One region of the Mesorhizobium sp. WSM4817 genome, then DNA from elsewhere that is predicted to be linked to it. Evidence: predicted binding sites of a transcription regulator. Region 1 holds the regulator's gene; the other holds the start of a gene.
The links. The regulator PhoB, encoded in region 1, activates phosphate uptake and scavenging genes when phosphate is short. The targets are predictions, from matches to a motif close to TGTCATNNANCTGTCAT.

Region 2: ugpB (sn-glycerol-3-phosphate ABC transporter substrate-binding protein UgpB) is a predicted target of PhoB. The motif match lies at 2,687-2,703, and genes of this name have one in related genera.

The regions. Positions count from the first base shown of each region.
Region 1 is NZ_JBVVQQ010000018.1:133,907-139,421, reverse strand. Features, by position in the region: gene AC0L2K_RS23370 (ROK family protein) at 235-1,482, shown strand; gene phoB (phosphate regulon transcriptional regulator PhoB) at 1,749-2,438, opposite strand; gene phoU (phosphate signaling complex protein PhoU) at 2,455-3,162, opposite strand; gene pstB (phosphate ABC transporter ATP-binding protein PstB) at 3,198-4,013, opposite strand; gene pstA (phosphate ABC transporter permease PstA) at 4,026-5,515, opposite strand, start outside.
Region 2 is NZ_JBVVQQ010000020.1:26,293-31,807, reverse strand. Features, by position in the region: gene lysA (diaminopimelate decarboxylase) at 1-78, opposite strand, end outside; gene AC0L2K_RS24205 (hypothetical protein) at 131-337, opposite strand; gene argH (argininosuccinate lyase) at 405-1,805, opposite strand; gene tlpA (thiol:disulfide interchange protein TlpA) at 1,840-2,526, shown strand; gene ugpB (sn-glycerol-3-phosphate ABC transporter substrate-binding protein UgpB) at 2,766-4,076, shown strand; gene ugpA (sn-glycerol-3-phosphate ABC transporter permease UgpA) at 4,149-5,033, shown strand; gene ugpE (sn-glycerol-3-phosphate ABC transporter permease UgpE) at 5,042-5,515, shown strand, end outside.

The sequences.
Region 1 (5,515 bases):
ACCAACTGGCCCGAAGGCCGGCACAAAGGCTCTATTTTTTTCGAGCCTCGAAAAAATACTGGTCCAAGGCCGAAGCACTGTCAACACATTTCTGATGGATTTTGACGTCCTGTCGAGATTTTTTCGAGGCTCGGAATAAATAATGACAGCCCCTTTTGCTTCTGCCAGTATTTGTCCGACATACCGACGGCTTCCGATTCATGAGCGGCCGCGGCAATGAGGAGGAAACAAAAAATGTCGGTGGGAATCCGTCATGACGATCTGCGCCGGCGCAACCGGGCGATGGTGATTTCGGCCGTGCGCCGGGCAGGCCAGCCGTCGCGGACCGAGATCGCCGCGACCACCGGCCTCAGCCATTCGACCATATCGGCGATCTCTGCCGACCTGATCCAGGAAGGCATCCTGGCCGAGAGCAAGGCGAGCGAGACGGTTTCGCTGAAACGCGGCCGGCCGCAGGTCGGCCTCAGCCTCAATCCGCAAGCCGCTGCGGTGTTGGCCGTCGTGTTGTCGCTGAATTTCCTGTCGGTCGCCGTCATCGATTATGCCGGACAAGTGGTCGCCGAGGAACAGCGCCGGCTGGACACGCTGACCATGTCGCGTGACGCGCTGATCGACGAATGTGTCGCCATCGTCCGGCGCCGGCTCGAAGATCCCGACCTCGATGTCCAAAGCGTCGCCCGCATCGCGCTGGCGATCCAGGGCATCACCGATTCCCACGCGCGCGCCATGTTGTGGTCGCCGATCACGCCGCAGACGAACATCGCCTTCGCCGACATTCTGGAACGCGAGTTCGGCATCCCGGCCATCATGGAGAACGACTGCAACATGATGGCCGTGGCGCTGCGCTGGCGCCACCCGGATCGCTACCGCGACGATTTCATCGCCATCCTGCTCTCGCACGGCATCGGTATGGGGCTGGTGCTGAAGGGCGAGCTGTTCACCGGCACCCACTCCTCAGGCGGCGAATTCGGCCACATGATCCATCGGCCGGGCGGCGCGCTTTGCCGCTGCGGGCGGCGCGGCTGCGTCGAGGCTTATGCCGGCAACTACGCCATCTGGCGCAACGCAAGGCTGTTGAGCGAGAACGCCGAGCCGGTCGCCGATGTCAGCGACGCCGACATGCGGGCCTTGGCGGCCCGGGCGCGCGAGATGGACGGACCGGAGCGCGAAGCCTACCGCAAGGCCGGCGAGGCGCTCGGCTTCGGGCTCGGCAGCCTGTTTGCGCTGATCGATCCGGCGCCGGTGGCCATGGTCGGCGCCAGCGCTGCCGCCTTCGACCTGATCGAGCCGGCCCTGCGCGAGGCCATCGCCCAGACCGCCGGCGGCCAGCATTCGGGTTCGATTTCCTTCGACACCGAGCCGAACGAGCTGCCGCTGATACGCGAAGGCTGCGCCATGCGGGCGCTAAGCTTCGTCGATCAGGAGATTTTCGCGCCGAGCATCCAGGCACGAGCCGGCTCGGTCGGAAAGAACGTGGCTTGAAGGATTCCCGGGTCGCGACTTGGGGTGTGTTGAGATTCAGGTCAGGCCGAGTCGAGAATGGTGGGTTCCGAGAACCGGAGCGGAGCGTACTTTTGGGTACGTGAGCCCGCGCATGACCCCGAAATCGAGATCGATTTCGGAAAGGTCGTGCGCAAAATCAAAGTTCTACAGCGTCCTTTGCGTGCCCAACAGGGTGCGCGGCGCTGTAGGTAAGCGCAGGTATCAGCCGTTCGCAGGCCGGCATCACCTGAATATCAGCACATCCCCTAGTCTTCCCTGATCGCATAGCCCGCGCCGCGGATGGTGCGGATGACATCGGGCATGCGACCATTGTTGACCGCCTTGCGCAACCGGCCGACATGGACGTCCACCGTGCGCTCGTCGATGTAGATCGTCTCGCCCCAGACATTGTCGAGCAACTGGCTGCGCGAGAAGACCCGGCCCGGGTGGCGCATCATGAATTCGAGCAGCCGGAATTCGGTCGGCCCGAGCCGGATCTCGCTCTTCTTGCGATAGACCCTGTGCGATTCACGATCGAGCATGATGTCGCCGACCTTGAGCACGCTGGACAGCACTTCGGGCTTGGCGCGGCGCAGCAGCGCCTTGACCCTGGCCATGAATTCCGGTGTCGAGAACGGCTTGACCAGATAGTCGTCGGCTCCGGTCGAAAGGCCGCGCACCCGGTCGCTCTCCTCGCCGCGCGCGGTCAGCATGATGATCGGCAGCCGCTCGGTTTCGGGGCGCACCCGAAGGCGCCGGCAAAGCTCGATGCCGGAAACCGCCGGCACCATCCAGTCGAGCACCAAAAGATCGGGCACGTTTTCCTGCAGCCGGATTTCGGCCTCGTCGCCGCGCGTCACCACCTCGACCTGATAGCCTTCGGATTCAAGATTGTAACGGAGGAGGACGCCCAGCGGCTCTTCATCCTCCACCACCATGATGCGCGGCGCGATCATCGGCCGGTTACTCCTGTCATGTCGCCGGCGCCGACATCGTCGTTTCGTCGAGCTTCGGGCGGTCCGCCGGCAATTGCTGCCCGGTCACGACAAAGTAGGCGTTTTCGGCGATGTTGGTGACGTGATCGCCGATACGCTCGAGATTCTTGGCGCAGAACAGAAGGTGCGTGCACGCGGTGATGTTGCGCGGATCCTCCATCATGTAGGTCAGGAGCTCGCGAAAAACCGCCGTGTATTTCACGTCGATCTTCTGGTCGTCGGCGCGCAGTTCCTTCAACGCGCCGGCATCGCGCGACACATAGTGCTCGACCACGCCGCGCAGCTGCACAAGAACGAGGTCCGCCATCGCGTCGATACCGTGCGACAGATTACGCGGCGTCGCGCTCTGCCCGACTGCGCTGACCCGCTTGGCTATGTTCTTGGCCAGATCGCCGATGCGCTCGAGATCGCCCGCCATGCGGATTGCGCCAACCACGGCGCGCAGATCCTGCGCCATCGGCTGCCGCTTGGCGATCAGCGTGATGGCGCTGTCATCGAGTTCGCGCTGCCGCGCATCCATGATGGCGTCGTCCGAGACGACGCGCTGCGCCATCGCATTGTCCGACGCAAGCAGCGCGCGGATCGAGGCCGCTACCATTGCGGCGGCGAGCTCGTCCATGTCGCGGATCAGCCTGTCGATGTGCTCCAGTTCCTCGTCGAAAGATGCGACGGTGTGTTCACCCATGGTGCTGTCCTCGTGTTCGAAATTCGCCGGACCGCTCAGCCGAACCGGCCGGTGATGTAGTCCTGGGTGCGCTTGTCGTCGGGGTTGGTGAACATCTTGTCGGTCGCGCCCTCCTCGACCAGATACCCGAGATGGAACATCGCCGTGCGTTGCGACACGCGCGCCGCCTGCTGCATCGAATGGGTGACGATGACGATCGTATAATTCTGGCGCAGTTCGTCGATCAGTTCCTCGACGCGGGCGGTGGCGATTGGATCGAGCGCCGAACAGGGCTCGTCCATCAGGATCACTTCCGGCGACACGGCGATGGCGCGCGCAATGCACAGACGCTGCTGCTGTCCGCCGGACAGACCGGTTCCCGACTCGAGTAGGCGATCCTTGACCTCGTTAAACAGGCCGGCCTTCTTCAGGCTCGATTCGACGATGCCGTCCAACTCGGCCTTGGTCCTGGCCAGGCCGTGAATGCGCGGACCATAGGCGACGTTTTCGTAGATCGACTTCGGAAACGGGTTCGGCTTCTGGAATACCATGCCGACGCGAGCTCGCAGCTCGACGACATCGATTTTCGGATCGTAGACGTCCTCGCCGTCGAGCGTGATCTTGCCGCTCACCCGCGCGATATCGATGGTGTCGTTCATTCGGTTCAGGCAACGCAGGAACGTCGACTTGCCGCAGCCCGATGGCCCGATCAACGCCGTCACCTGATGCTCGCGGACATCGAGATCGACGTCGAACAGAGCTCGCTTCTCGCCGTAGTGAACAGAGACCTTTTCGCCCTTCATCTTGATCGAAGGGGCGTTGGTTGCGCTGCTCAGTTTCTGCTCGACGCCGGCTTCCGTCATGATGTTCATATCCTCTACTCCTTACCAGCGCCGCTCGAAGCGCCTGCGCAGTATCACCGCGATGGCATTCATGATGACCAAAAACACCAGCAAAATCAAAATCGCCGCCGAAGTCTTCTGCTGGAACCCCGCTTCCGGGAAATCCGCCCACATGAAAATCTGCACCGGCAGGATCGTCGCGGGATCGGTGAAGCCGCCGGGAATGTCGACGATGAAGGCGACCATGCCGATCATCAGCAACGGCGCGGTTTCGCCGAGCGCATGCGCCATTCCGAGGATGGTGCCGGTCATGATGCCCGGCATCGCCAGTGGCAGGACGTGATGGAATACGGTCTGGACCTTGGACGCTCCGATGCCAAGCGCCGCCTCGCGGATCGAAGGCGGCACGGCGCGCAGCGAAGCGCGCGAGGCGATAATGATGATCGGCAGGGTCATCAGCGCCAGCACCATGCCGCCGACCACCGGGGCTGAGCGCGGCATGCCGAAGAAATTCAGGAATACGGCAAGTCCAAGCAGGCCGAAGACGATCGAAGGCACCGCCGCCAGATTGTTGATATTCACTTCGATCATCGTCGTCAGCCGGTTCTTGGGCGCAAATTCCTCAAGATAGATCGCCGCTGAAACGCCGATCGGGAAGGCGATTGCGAGGGTTACGATCATGGTCAGGAACGATCCGACGACCGCGCCCCAGACACCAGCCAATTCCGGCTCGCGGCTTGCGCCGGTGAAGAAGAAGATCGAGTTGAACCGGCTTTCGATCAGGCCGGCGCTCTTCAGCGTGTCGAGCCAGACGATCACCTTGTCCGAAATCTTTCGCGATGCTTCCGGCGTCTCGATGACGCGCAGGAATGCCTGGCCGCTCGCGGCGGGCGCCGTGCTGTCCAGCGCCTCGATCACCGTGCCTTTTGCGATCACCGTGCCGTTGGCCGCAGACGACAGCGAGGTCAGCTTGACCGTGCCGCCATTGAACGCGACCAGCAGCGACGACGCGCCGCTCGTCAGCGTAAACATGCCGTTTTCGCCCTCGGTCGCACCATGGCCGCGCGCCAGCGCCAGCATGGCATCGTCGCCGAAGGTCAGATCGATGTCGCCGCTGGTTTCCGAAGGCGTGACGCTTGTCGAAATCGCTTCGTCCGAACCGACGTCGGCAAGCAAACCCTTGAGATAGAGGTCGGCAAAATCGTCAAGTGGAACCGCATAGTCCACCGTTCCTCCGAGCATCCCCGGATCAGCCGCAATATCCTTGCGCAGGAACACGCCTGTGCCGGTGGAAATCAGCCCGCGCAGAAGGCGCTTGTCCTGGCGGCTCTTCACATCCGGAAATTTTGCCGTAAGCGCTTCCTGAGCGATGGCGTCGTAGTTCACTTCGTCGAGTTTCGCCGGGTCGACCTTGGCCGCTGAAAGATCGATCGGCAGCGTCACATAGTTCTGCCGCAGCGCCGGAATCGCCTGCGTGACGATCGTCGACAGGAGCAGCACAAGGAACAAGCCGGCCAACGCGACAGCTGCAG
Region 2 (5,515 bases), on a different contig from region 1:
GCCGATGCTTGCGGCGATCTCTGATATCGCCACGTCCTCGGCATGCAGCACGCCGTCGCGGTAGTCGAAATGGTTCACGAGAGTGGTTCCGGAAGTTGGAGCACGACGAGATCGGCCGATCTCATCGGCTCTAGATCAACGGATCGAGAATGAACTTTTTGTCCTCGACCGGTTTTTCCGGCTCCGGCGGCACGGGCTGCTCTGCCTTTTGGGCATCCTTGCGCGCCTGCACGGCCGCCTCATAGGGCGTATCGAGCCCGGCTTTCCTACCGCAGGCCGTTACGGTTGCCAGCGCCGCCAGCAGCGTCAGCGTCACCAAAATCCTGCTTGCGGTCATCGATCCATCCGTCCGAAACTTTTGCCCGCCGCTTTTAGCCGAGTTTTTCCGGCATTGCACCCCGGCATCACGCCCTGGCAATGCGCTTTTTCCAGTAGCGGATCTGCTTCCTCACTTCCGATGGCGCGGTGCCGCCGAAGCTCGTGCGGCTCTTCACCGAGTTTTGCACGGCAAGCACCGAAAACACGTCCGTCGTGATGCCGGGGTGAATGGACTGCAAGTCTTCCAGTGGCAGCCTGTCGAGCCCGATCTTCCTCTCTTCGGCCAGCGCCACGGCGCGGCCGGTGACGTGGTGCGCCTCGCGGAACGGCAGACCGAGGCTACGCACCAGCCAGTCGGCAAGATCGGTCGCGGTCGCATAGCCTGACCCGGCGGCCTTCTTCATGGCGGCGGCATTCACCGTCATGTCGCGCACCATGCCGGTCATCGCAGCCAGCATCAGGTCGAGCGTCTCAGCGACGTCGAACACGGATTCCTTGTCTTCCTGCATGTCCTTGCCGTAGGTCAGCGGCATGCCCTTCATGACAGTCAGCAGGCCGACCAGATGGCCGGTGACGCGGCCGGTCTTGCCGCGCACCAGCTCGGCGGCGTCGGGGTTCTTCTTCTGCGGCATGATCGAGGAGCCGGTGGAGAATGAGTCCGACAGCCTGACGAAGCCGAATTGCGGCGTCGACCAGATGATGATTTCTTCGGCCAGCCGCGACAGATGCGTCGCGCAGATCGCCGCCAGCCCCAAAAACTCGAGCGCGAAATCGCGGTCCGAAACGCTGTCGAGGGAATTGCGCATCGGCTCACGGAAGCCGAGTGCCCTGGCCGTCTGGTGCCGGTCGATCGGAAAGCTGGTGCCGGCAAGCGCGGCCGCACCGAGCGGGCTTTCGTCCATCCGTTCGATAGCGTCGCGAACACGCGACAGGTCGCGCGAGAACATCTCGACATAGGCCATGCAGTGATGGCCGAAGGTTACCGGCTGCGCCGCCTGCATGTGGGTGAAGCCCGGCATCACCGTTGCCGCATGCTCCTCGGCCCGCTCCAGGAACGCCGTGATCAGGCCCTTCAGCGCCTCGGCGACGCGAAAGCACTCGTCCTTGACCCATAGCCTGAGATCGACCGCCACCTGGTCGTTGCGCGAACGGGCGGTATGCAGGCGGCCGGCAGCCGGGCCGATCAGCTCGGCAAGGCGGGCCTCGACATTCATGTGGATGTCTTCCAGCCTGGTCGAGAACTCGAACGTGCCGGCTTCGATCTCTGCCAGGATCGTGTTCAGCCCGTGAGCGATTTTTTCTTGATCGGCCGCCGAAATAATGCCGGTTTGCGCTAGCATCTCGCTATGGGCGATCGAGCCTCGGATGTCCTGCGCGTAGAGTTTGCGGTCGAACGAGATCGACGCGTTGATCGCTTCCATGATCGCGGCCGGACCCGAGGCAAAACGTCCGCCCCACATCTGGTTGCTGGCCTTCTTGTCGCTCATCGCTATAACCCGTGCTCCGGAGCAGTTTTAAAAAATGGCAGACGGCAATCGATTTTTCCCGGCCCCGCGCCTCATCCTCGCCGCTTTGGTGGCAGGCGTGCTTGCCGGCGCGGTCGCGGTATATGTCAGCGAAAGCGGTTCTGGCAACAACGCCCCCGCTCAAGTCGCGGTTGGCGACAGCAAGGACGATGTCGCCTGCGCCGCCAAGGCCGACCGCGCCAAGTCGGTCGCGGCGGCTGCCACCGGCCAGGTTGCAGCACTTTTGCCCGCCGATCCGCCGCAATCGCTGAAGGGCCTTGCCTTCAACAGCCCCGACGGCAAGCCGATGACGCTCGCCGACCATGGCGGCAAGACGGTGCTGCTCAATCTGTGGGCGACATGGTGCGCGCCCTGCCGCGCCGAAATGCCGGCGCTCGACGCGCTGCAGAACGAAATGGGCAGTGATGCTTTCGAGGTCGTCGCGGTCAATGTCGATGCCGGCGACGACAGCAAGCCGAAGAAGTTCCTCGAGGAAACCGGCGTCGAGGCGCTCGGCTACTACCGCGACTCGACGATGGCGCTGTTCAACGATCTCAAGACACGCGGCCTGGCGCTCGGCCTGCCGGTCACCATGCTGATCGACGGTGAAGGCTGCCTGATTGCCCACATGAACGGCCCGGCCGAATGGTCGAGCCCCGATGCCAAGCGGCTGGTCGAGACGGCGCTCGGCAAGTCGGACTAATTCATGTCGCGCAAAGTGCGCTCTTTAGGAGGCGCCGACGATTGCCGGTCGTCGTCGTTGTTCGATTGGTAAGCCGGCTTTTCAATTGCTTTCCATCGTGTCTCATCTCGAAGCGCACGCCACTTTAAGTGGAATCAAGTTCATCGGCCCGCAACAAAACCGTTGTCCAATTGTCACGGGCGGCACATATTGGCATTGCGAGAGTGCCCCTTTCGCCAATGACAAACGGGAGATGAAACATGAAGTTCTTCGGCTTCGCGGCCGGTGTCGCCGCCACCTTGACCCTGCTTTCCACCACCTCCGCCTTCGCCGTCACGCAGATCAGCTGGTGGCACGCCATGACCGGCGCCAACGCCGAGGTCGTCGGCAAGATCTCCAAGGATTTCAACACCAGCCAGAGCGACTATGAACTGGTTCCGGTGTTCAAGGGCACCTATCCGGAGACGCTGAACGCCGGCATCGCCGCCTTCCGCGCCGGCCAGGCGCCCGATATCCTCCAGGTGTTCGACGTCGGCACCGGCGTGATGATGGCGGCCGAGGGCGCGATCAAGCCGGTGGCCGAGGTGATGACCGGTGCCGGGATGACCTTCGACAAGAGCCAGTATCTGCCCGGTATCGTCGGCTATTATTCGAAGCCGGACGGCACCATGCTGTCCTTCCCCTACAACTCCTCCTCGCCGATCCTTTACTACAACAAGGATATCTTCCAGAAGGCCGGGCTCGACGTGAACAACCCGCCGAAGACCTGGAACGAGGTATGGGAAGCCGCCAAGAAGATCAAGACGAGCGGCGCCGCCCCTTGTGGCTATACCTCGACCTGGCTGACCTGGATCCATCTGGAGAATTTCGCGGCGTGGAATGATGTGTCGTGGGCGACCCAGCAGAACGGCCTGGCCGGCGGCGATGTCGAACTCAAGATCAACGCGCCGATTTTTGTCAACCACTTCCAGGCGCTCGCGGATCTCGCCAAGGACGGCACCTTCAAATATGGCGGGCGCACCTCCGAAGCCAAGCAGATCTTCCTCGCCGGCGAATGCGGCATCTTCACCGAATCGTCGGGCGGCCTCGGCGACATCGTCAAGTCCGGCATGAACTACGGCATCGGCCAGCTTCCCTACGACAGCGACGCCAAGGGCGCACCGCAGAACACCACGCCGGGCGGCGCCAGCCTGTGGGTGTTCGGCGCCAAGTCGGACGAACAATACAAGGGTGTCGCGGCGTTCTTCGCCTACCTGTCCAAGACCGATGTGCAGGAATATCTGCACCAGAAGTCAGGATACCTGCCGGTGACGCTTGCTGCCTACGAGGCGACCAAGAAATCGGGCTTCTATGACAAGAACCCCGGCCGTGAGACACCCATCCTGCAAATGACTGGCAAGGCGCCGACCGACAACTCGAAGGGCGTGCGGCTGCCGAACCTGCCGCAGGTGCGCGATATCCAGAACGAGGAGTTCGAGAAGATGCTGGCCGGCCAGCAAACCGCTCAGCAGGCGCTTGACAACGCGGTTACGCGCGGCAACGCCGCAATCAAGGAAGCGCTGGAGAACTGACGAGTTTATCTCAGTTGGTGTCTGCCCACGCGAGTTCGCGTGGGCGTCCCCGAGATAGCGAAGGAAATCAGCCTGTCTCCCCGCGTCGTCTTTCCCAACAAGATCCTGCCCTACCTGCTGGTGGCGCCACAACTCGCCATAACACTGGTTTTCTTCTACTGGCCGGCCGGTCAGGCGCTTTACCAGTCGATGCTCAGACAGGATCCGTTCGGGCTGAGGACCAGGTTTGTCTGGTTTGCCAATTTCCGCAAGGTGCTGGCCGATCCGGCGTACCTCAATTCGATCAAGGTCACCGTGGTGTTCTCGCTTGCGACCGCGGTCGTCGCGATGTGCGTGGCCCTGCTGCTTGCGGTCATGGCCGAGAAGGCGGTGCGCGGCAAAGGCCTCTACCGCACCCTGTTGATTTGGCCCTATGCCGTGGCGCCGGCGATTGCCGGCATGCTGTGGCTTTTTCTGTTCAATCCTTCAATCGGCTCGTTGGCCTATTTGCTGCGAAGCCTCGGCATCGCCTGGGACCCGCTGCTCAACGGCACCCACGCCATGATCCTGCTGGTGTCGGCGGCTGCCTGGAAGCAGATCAGCTACAATTTCCTGTTCTTCGTCGCCGGTCTGCAGGCAGTGCCGAAAACGCTGATCGAGGCGGCGGCCATGGACGGCGCCGGCGAGACCAAGCGCTTCTGGACCATCGTCTTCCCGCTGCTCGCGCCGACCACCTTTTTCCTGCTGGTCGTCAACACCGTCTATGCCCTGTTCGATACGTTCGGCATCGTTCATGCCGTCACCGGCGGCGGGCCGGGCAAGGCGACCGAGACGCTGGTCTACAAGGTCTACAATGACGGCTTCGTCAATCTGATCCTGGGCGACTCGGCGGCGCAGTCGGTCATCCTGATGGCAATCGTCATTGCGCTCACCGCTATCCAGTTCCGCTACGTGGAACGCAAAGTCCATTACGGCTGAGGGCAGCGATGATCGGCCAGTCCCCGCTCCGCACATTCATCGCCCATGCCGTGCTTATCCTCGGCATATTGATCGTGGCTTTCCCGATCTACTACACGTTCGTTGCCTCGACACACACGCTGCAAACCATCCTCAGGCCGCCGCTGCCGCTCTTGCCCGGCGGCCAGCTGTGGAACAACTACAGCGAGGCGCTGTTCGGCGGCATTGGCCGCATCGGCGGTGTCAGCGTCGGCCAACTGCTCCTCAACACCACGATCATGGCGCTCGGTGTTGCGGTGGGAAAGATCTGCATTTCGATCTTGTCGGCCTATGCGATCGTTTTCTTCCGCTTTCCCCTGCGCATGACCTTCTTCTGGCTGATCTTCATCACCTTGATGCTTCCCGTCGAGGTGCGCATCCTGCCGACCTACAAGGTGATGGTCGATCTCGGCATGATCGACACCTATGCCGGCCTGATCATCCCGCTGATCGCCTCGGCCACC